Regions from separate parts of the Aeromicrobium sp. Sec7.5 genome, predicted to be linked through region 2. Evidence: predicted binding sites of a transcription regulator. Region 2 holds the regulator's gene; the other holds the start of a gene.
The links. Region 2 encodes HrcA, which represses chaperone genes, less so after heat shock. Its sites were predicted from a motif close to TTGGCACTCGNNNNNNNCGAGTGCCAA; they were not measured.
Positions count from the first base shown of each region.

Region 1 (4,206 bases), on a different contig from region 2:
CGCTCGGCGACCTGCCAGGTCCGCCGGGGGAAGCCGTCGCCGCCGCCGTGCAGCGTGGACGGCGGCTCGTTGGCGTCGAGCCGGTGCGTGACCCCGTCGATCGTGACCGTCGCTCCTGCGATGCGGTTGGCGTACCGACCGACGACGACCCCGCAGTAGGGCGCATCGGCGGCGAGCCGCTCGGCCGGCGTCCGTGACACCAGCAGGTTCGCGCCGGTGCCCGGGGCGGGCACCCACGCGTCGACCGCGGCCCCACGGTCGAGCACCGAGAGTCGGGCACCTGCGGGACTGGTCAGCTCGAGACGCTCCACTCCCGTGACGCTACTCCCCCGGACGGTCGACGAGCGCGGCGAGCGCGGGAGGCGCCTGCCGGCAGTAGGAGTCGGTCAGCAGCTCGGCGACCTCCCCGAGGTCGACCGGGTGCTGCGGGTCGTCGAGCACCAGGCCCACCGCGTCGGACCCCCACCCGCCGACGCGGAACCGGGGGCCACCCAGGTGCACGAAGGCCGCGACCTCGTCGGGATCGGCCCGGAACGTGACCCGCAGGAGCTGGTCCTCGCCGCCGAACACGTGGGCGACCGTGGCACTGCGGACGCGCCACCGCGTGCCGGCCCAGGCCTTCTCCGCCCGGCACTCCGGGAACCGCGACAGGACGGCGTCGAACCGCGCGACCCACTCCGGCGGGACCTCTGACCGTGCCACGGCTCCACCCTGCCAGCGAGCACCGACAGCGAGCACTGAAAGCCCGGAAGCGGTGAGCCAGCACCCACTCCCGTTCCCCGCGCTGGCCGAGCGGTGAGCCAGCAACCTTCGGGTGCCGGCCGCCCCGATGCGGTTGCCTGCGCACCGCCCGCGGCGGGGCGGGGACGCGAAGGGGCCCCGGACCGTGTGGTCCGGGGCCCCTCGCTTCGTTCCGTCAGCTGCGTGGGCTCAGAAGCCCATGCCGCCCATGTCGCCCATGTCGGGCGCGCCACCGGCAGCGCCGGCCGGCTCGGGCTTGTCGGCCACGACGGCCTCGGTGGTGAGGAACAGCGCCGCGATGGACGCCGCGTTCTGCAGCGCCGAGCGCGTCACCTTGGCCGGGTCGATGATGCCCGCGGCCAGGAGGTCGACGTACTCGCCCGTGGCCGCGTTGAGGCCGTGGCCCGGCTCCAGGTTGGCGACCTTCTCGGCGACGACGCCGCCCTCGAGACCGGCGTTGACCGCGATCTGCTTGAGCGGGGCCGACGACGCCTTGCGGACGATGTTGGCGCCCGTGGCCTCGTCACCCTCGAGGTCGAGCTTCTCGAACGCGAGCTTGGTGGCCTGGACGAGTGCCACGCCGCCTCCGGCGACGATGCCCTCCTCGACGGCAGCCTTGGCGTTGCGCACGGCGTCCTCGATGCGGTGCTTGCGCTCCTTGAGCTCAACCTCCGTGGCCGCGCCGACCTTGATGACGGCCACGCCGCCGGCCAGCTTCGCGAGGCGCTCCTGCAGCTTCTCGCGGTCGTAGTCGGAGTCCGAGTTCTCGATCTCGGCGCGGATCTGGCTGACCCGACCGGCGATCTGCGTCTCGTCGCCGCCACCCTCGACGATGGTGGTCTCGTCCTTGGTGGTGACGACCTTGCGCGCCGTGCCGAGCAGCGAGATGTCGGCGTTCTCGAGCTTGAGGCCGACCTCCTCGCTGATGACCTCGCCACCGGTGAGGATCGCGATGTCGGTGAGCATCGCCTTGCGGCGGTCACCGAAGCCGGGGGCCTTGACGGCGACCGACTTGAAGGTGCCGCGCATCTTGTTGACGATCAGCGTCGCGAGGGCCTCGCCCTCGACGTCCTCGGCGATGATGACGAGCGGCTTGCTCGACTGCATGACCTTCTCGAGGACCGGCACGAGGTCCTTGATCGAGGTGATCTTGCTGTTGACGATCAGGATGTACGGATCCTCGAGGACCGTCTCCATGCGCTCGGGGTCGGTCACGAAGTAGCCCGACAGGTGACCCTTGTCGAACCGCATGCCCTCGGTGAGCTCCAGGTCGAGGCCGAACGTGTTCGACTCCTCGACCGTGATGACGCCCTCCTTGCCGACCTTGTCCATGGCCTCGGCGATGATGTCGCCGACCGTGGTGTCGGCGGCCGAGATGGACGCGGTGGAGGCGATCTGCTCCTTGGTCTCGACGTCGACGGCCATCGCGAGCAGCTGCTCGCTGACGGCGGCCACGGCAGCCTCGATGCCCTTCTTCAGGCCCATCGGGTTGGCGCCGGCGGCGACGTTGCGCAGGCCCTCGCGCACGAGCGCCTGGGCCAGGACGGTGGCGGTGGTGGTGCCGTCGCCCGCGACGTCGTCGGTCTTCTTGGCGACCTCCTTGACGAGCTCGGCGCCGATCTTCTCGTAGGGATCCTCGAGCTCGATCTCCTTGGCGATGGAGACGCCGTCGTTGGTGATCGTGGGGGCGCCCCACTTCTTCTCCAGGACGACGTTGCGACCCTTCGGGCCGAGCGTGACCTTGACGGCGTCGGCGAGCTGGTTCATACCGCGCTCGAGGCCGCGCCGGGCTTCCTCGTTGAATGCAATGGACTTGGCCATGGTGCTGTCTCTCCGCGTCAGTTGCGTGGAATGGGATCGGTCGGGGGTGCCCGCGACGGACGGTCGGCGCCGACCGGGGAACCCTGCTCCCCCGCCGGATCGACCTCACCGGTCCGACCGATGGGTTCTGGCACTCTCAGCGTACGAGTGCCAGTGTCGAAGTTAGCACTCGCCCATGGCGAGTGCAAAGAGGTGGGGGCTGTGCTCGTCTCGCCGCCCAGGGCCCGGCACCCCTGCCGGACGTCAGACGCTGAAGAGCAGCCAGAGGCCCGTGAACGTGAACGCGATCATGACGAACAGCATCGCGAGCTGGCCCGTCAGACGGTGACTGCGCGGCAGCACCACGAGCGCACGGTCGTGGGCGGCCAGCACCGCGACGATGTGGCCGACCACCACGGCCGTGACCTTGAGCGACGCGAGCAGCTCGGGGTCGCGCGACAGCACGTACGAGGCGCTCAGCTCACCGAACGGCTCCCACCCGCGACCGAACGGGTCGAGCAGCAGGATCAGGGTCTCCTGGCCCTTCTCGACCAGGTACGTCGCGTAGTGGGCCACGATGTAGCCGACCACGATCGGCACGAGCGTGTGGGCGAGGTCGCCCGGCAGCGCGCGGCGCTGCATCCGGGACACGCCCCCGGTGGCCGCTGCGGCGGCGGCGAACAGCCCGCCCGCGACGAGGCAGAACCCCACCAGCGCGGCCGTCTGCTCGAGGTCGCCGACGTCGCGGCGCTGCCAGAACGGCGAGGCCGAGAACGAGTCGAACGCGGTGGAGCCGAGGAGGACCCCCAGCACGCCGACGAGGCCGGGAGCCACCGGCACCTGCGTCAGGCTCCGCATCGGGTTGTGCAGGCGCCACCGACCGTCGAGGACGAACGGCGACAGCCGGGCGACGATCGCGCTGTAGACGTCGAACGGATCGGCGCGGTCGAACCACGTCGGTCCCACGAGGACACCTCCGACGACCATCGCCGCCACGTAGACGCCGACCCACCAGCGCACCGCCTCCACGCTCCCGGGGTCGGGCGAGGCGAGCTCGAGCCACACGAAGGCCAGCAGACCGAACGCCGCCGGCCAGTAGCCCAGCCGGGCGGGCCAGGCCACGAACCCCCCCGGCCGGCCGGCGAGGCGACCCACGACCGCCTGGATCGTGCGCCACGGCGACAGGTCGCGCCAGACGTGGCCGAAGGCCAGCGCCAACGGCACGAGCCCGACCCAGACCAAGACGTACACCGCCCCGAGGCCACCGTTGGAGGCGTCGGCCGGGCCGGCGAACAGGGCCGTCAGCACCCAGGCGGTGAGCAGCAGACCGAGGACGGCCAGCCAGGGCCGACGTGGCGGAGGCCCCGCCGCGGGGCCGTCGGCCTGGAGCCGTGGCTCCTTCCAGGCGAGCGCCAGGACGGCGAACGAGATGGTGAGGGCCCAGGACGCGCCGATGATGGCCGTCGTGAACGGGATCGGCAGGTCGGTCGCCCCACCGATGCCGTGGGCCGGCAGGACCAGGGTGAACGGGGTCACGAGACGACGAGCTGCACGATGACCGCATCGCTGTGGTGCGACTCCACCGCGACCTGACCGGGCCGGTCGACCGTGAACTCCAGCTCGCCCGACGCGCCCGCGGCCACGTCCAACGCGTGCTCGGGGTCG
Region 1 covers NZ_JBAJIJ010000002.1:79,949-84,154, forward strand. Annotated here, with positions in the region: gene V6S66_RS13655 (aldose epimerase family protein) at 1-311, opposite strand, end outside; gene V6S66_RS13660 (MmcQ/YjbR family DNA-binding protein) at 322-702, opposite strand; gene groL (chaperonin GroEL) at 931-2,562, opposite strand; gene V6S66_RS13670 (hypothetical protein) at 2,806-4,077, opposite strand; gene V6S66_RS13675 (hypothetical protein) at 4,074-4,206, opposite strand, start outside.
Region 1: the regulator HrcA is predicted to act here: its motif matches at 2,725-2,751, upstream of groL (chaperonin GroEL).

Region 2 (4,206 bases):
AGCCGGTCGAGGATCGTCTGGTCCTGACGAGAAAGGGCCGCCTCCTCGCCGACCACGTCGTCCGCGAGCTGACCTGACCCACCAGATGTGTGCAGGAGCTCGGCTCGTTCGGTGGCTCAGAGCCGAGCTCGCGCAGACATCTGGAGGGGCTCGGGCTACGCCGGGCCGTCGGCGGTGACGAAGTCGATGAGCTGCTCGACCTGGCCGAGGAAGACCGGCTCGAGGTCGGTCCAGGTGCTCACGCTGCCGAGGATCTTCTTCCAGGCGCGGGCGATGTCGGCCTGCTCGGCGTGCGGCCAGCCGAGCGCCTCGCAGATGCCGTGCTTCCACTCGACGCCGCGGGGGATGACCGGCCAGGCGTCGAGCCCGAGGCGCTTCGGCTTCACCGTCTGCCACACGTCGACGTAGGGATGGCCGACGACCAGCACGTGCGGCTCTTTCGAGAGCGTCTGCGCGATGCGCCACTCCTTGGAGCCGGTGACGAGGTGGTCGACGAGGATGCCGAGCCGGCGGCCGGGACCGGGGTCGAAGGCGTCGACCTCGCCCTTGAGGTCGTCGATGCCACCGAGGTACTCCACGGCCACGCCGACGTGGCGCAGGTCGTCGCCCCACACCTTCTCGACGAGCTCGGCGTCGTGGCGGCCCTCGACCCAGATGCGGCTCGGCTGGGCGACCTTGGCCCGCTCACGGGGGCCGGCCACGGATCCGGAGGCCGTGCGGCGCGGCGCGGCGGCTGCCACGACGGGTGGGCGCAGCGTGACGGGCTTGCCGTCGACCCAGTACCCCGGGCCGAGTGTGAAGCTGCGGCGCTTCAGGCGGCGGTCCTCGAGCACGACCATGCCCATCTGGGCGTCGATCGTGACGACCTCGCCGACGAATCCGCTCGTGACGTCCTCGACGACCAGCCCCAGCTCGACGGGCAGGTCGGTCGACCGTCCCTTGGGCGGGCGCTTCCAGTCGCCCGACAGGACGTCCTGCCCGTACCGGTCAGACATGGTCGTGCCCGGTGCCGTCGCCCGTGCCGCCGGGCCCGGTGTATCCCGGGTGGAGCAGGCCGAGCAGGCGTTGGTGGAACTCGGCGAGGTCCTCGCGCGCGACCTCGCCGGTCGAGGACAGAACGGTCGTGCCGGGACCGGTGAGCCCGATCGCGAGGTCGACCGCGACGGGCCAGCTCGGGGGCACCTCGCCCGCGGGCTCGCTCACGAGGTCGCCGAGCAGCACCGTGTCGGCATCGGGCACCACGACCACGAGCTCGCCGCCGAGCGGACCGCCGCCGAGGTGCACGACCTCGACGAAGCGGTCCCCGAGGTCGACCGCCCAGACCGAGCTGAGCGAGCCGCCGCGCGACTCGTGCGCGACCCACGTGCCGTCGTCCAGGGTGACCCGGCGGGACCGGTAGGTGAGGGCGCGGTCGCGCCCGGGCACCACGATCGTGTCCGCGGTGCGCGCGATCTGCCTCATGGCCTGAAGTCCATCACGCTAGACTGGCAAACCAGCACCGAGAGTGCCAGCGACGCGCCGAAGGGGGAGGTCCCATGTCCGACGACCGTCGCCTCGACGTCCTGCGGGCCATCGTCGAGGACTACGTCGCCACGCAGGAGCCCGTCGGTTCGCGCGCCCTGGTCGAGCGCCACCACCTCGGGGTGTCGTCGGCCACGATCCGGGGCGACATGAAGGTCCTCGAGGACGAGGGCTACCTGACCCAGCCGCACACCTCGGCCGGACGCATCCCCACCGACAAGGGCTACCGGATGTTCGTCGACCGCCTGGCCACGGTCAAGGCGTTGTCGCCGGCCGAGCGTCGCGCGATCGAGCGCTTCCTGTCGGAGTCGGTCGACGTCGACGACATCGTGCAGCGCAGCGTGCGTGTGCTCGCCCAGCTCACGAGCCAGGTCGCGGTCGTCCAGTACCCCAGCCTCACCCGCTCGACGGTCCGTCACGTCGAGCTCGTGGCCCTTGACGGGCACCGCGTGCTCGTCGTCGTCATCACGAGCTCGGGCCGCGTCGAGCAGCGCACCGTCGATCTCCCGTCGCCGCTCGGCGACCGACTGCTGGCCGACCTGCGCGCCCGGATCCTGCCGGTCGTCCTCGGCGTGCGCCTGTCCGACGCCGCCGTCAAGGTCGCCGACCTCATCCCGGCGTTCGAGCCCGAGGACCAGCCGGTCGTGGCCACGGTCGTCGCCACGCTCGCGCAGACCTTCTCCGACGAGCGGTCCGACGCCCGCATCGTCGTGGGCGGCACCTCCAACCTCGCCCGGTTCGGCGCCGATTTCGACACCACGGTCGGCCCCGTGCTCGAGGCTCTCGAGGAGCAGGTCGTGCTGCTCAAGCTCCTCGGCGAGGCGTCCGGCGGCGTCACGGTCCGCATCGGCGGCGAGACCGGCCTCGACACCCTCGCCGGCACCGCCGTGGTGGCGTCGGCCTACGGTGGAGACGGCAGCCGCGCGACCCTCGGCACCGTGGGCCCGACCCGCATGGACTACCCCGGCACGATCGCCACCGTCGCGGCCGTGGCCCGCTACGTCGGCCGCATGCTCGACGACGCCTGACGGCCCTCCCGACCCTGTACCGAACTCCCAGCCCGAAAGCACCTCATGGCCTCCGACTACTACGCGCTGCTCGGCGTGGACCGCTCTGCGACCCCCGAGGAGATCAAGAAGGCGTACCGGCGTCTCGCGCGCCAGCTGCACCCCGACGTCAACGACGCGCCGGACGCGTCCGAGCGCTTCAAGGAGGTCTCGCAGGCCTATGAGGTGCTGTCGGACCCGCAGAAGCGCCAGGTCTTCGACCGTGGCGGCGACCCGATGAGCGGCCAGCGCGGTGGCGGCGGCTTCGGCCAGGGCTTCAGCTTCGACGACATCATGGACGCGTTCTTCGGCCAGTCGTCGCAGCGCGGGCCGCGCTCGCGCGTGCAGCGGGGCCAGGACGCCCTGCTGCGGCTCGAGGTCGAGCTCGCCGAGGCCGTCTTCGGCGTCACGCAGGAGCTCAAGGTCGACACCGCGGTCGTGTGCGAGGTGTGTGACGGCAGCGGCGCCGAGGAGGGCTCGCAGCCCGTCACGTGCGGAACCTGCCACGGCCAGGGCGCGATCCAGCACGTGCAGCGCTCGTTGCTCGGCGACATCCGCACCGCCCGCCCGTGCCCCACGTGCCACGGCTTCGGCTCGGTCATCCCCGACCCCTGCCGCGCCTGCGACGGCGAGGGTCGCGTGCGCTCGCGTCGCAACCTCACGCTCACGATCCCGGCGGGGGTCGACCACGGCACCCGCATCCAGCTCACCGGCGAGGGCGAGATCGGCCCCGGTGGCGGCCCGGCCGGTGACCTCTACGTCGAGATCCAGGTGCGTCGTCACCCCGTCTACTCGCGGACGGGTGACCACCTCGAGTGCCACGTCACGCTGCCCATGACGGCGGCCGCCCTCGGCACGACGCTCGACCTGCCGTCGCTGCGGGCCGACCTCGAGGAGCACGAGGGCCCGGACGCGATCACGGTCGACGTCGAGGTCGGCACCCAGTCCGGCGAGGTCGTCGTGGTGCGGGGCGAGGGCGTGCCCCGGCTGCGCGGCATCGGCGCGGGCGACCTGCGGGTCACGGTCGTCGTCGAGACGCCCGACAAGCTCGACGACGAGCAGCGCGAGCTGCTGCAGCAGCTCGCCACGCTGCGCGGCGAGGAACGGCCGGAGGCCCGGCTCGGTGCCACGCACCGCAGCGTGTTCGGTCGCATCAAGAGCGCCTTCCGCGCCGCCGGCGAGTGACCTCGTCCCCGGTGCGGTAGGACTGGACCATGAGTGACGACTGCCTGTTCTGCAAGATCGTCGAGGGTGAGGTCCCGGCCGACGTCGTGGGCGAGACCGAGCACACGATCGCCTTCCGCGACATCAACCCCCAGGCGCCGACCCACGTCCTGGTGATCCCCAAGCGGCACGAGCCGGACGTCGCGAGCCTTGCCGCGGCCGACCCGGAGGCCACCGTCGACCTCATCACCCACACGCGTCGGATCGCCGACGAGCTGGGCACCGGCTCGTACCGGCTGGTCTTCAACACCGGCGCCGACGCCTTCCAGACGGTCTTCCACTGCCACGGGCACGTGCTGTCGGGTCGCTCGCTCACCTGGCCCCCGGGCTAGGGCGCACGGCTCGTCCCTCGCCGTCTCACCGGTTCGTTCCTCACCGGTGCCGGGCTTCGCCCGGGCGCCTGCCTCGCCTTCGG
Region 2 covers NZ_JBAJIJ010000001.1:2,048,005-2,052,210, reverse strand. Annotated here, with positions in the region: gene hemW (radical SAM family heme chaperone HemW) at 1-77, shown strand, start outside; gene V6S66_RS10305 (DUF3097 domain-containing protein) at 156-995, opposite strand; gene V6S66_RS10300 (hypothetical protein) at 988-1,461, opposite strand; gene hrcA (heat-inducible transcriptional repressor HrcA) at 1,536-2,549, shown strand; gene dnaJ (molecular chaperone DnaJ) at 2,595-3,752, shown strand; gene V6S66_RS10285 (histidine triad nucleotide-binding protein) at 3,782-4,123, shown strand.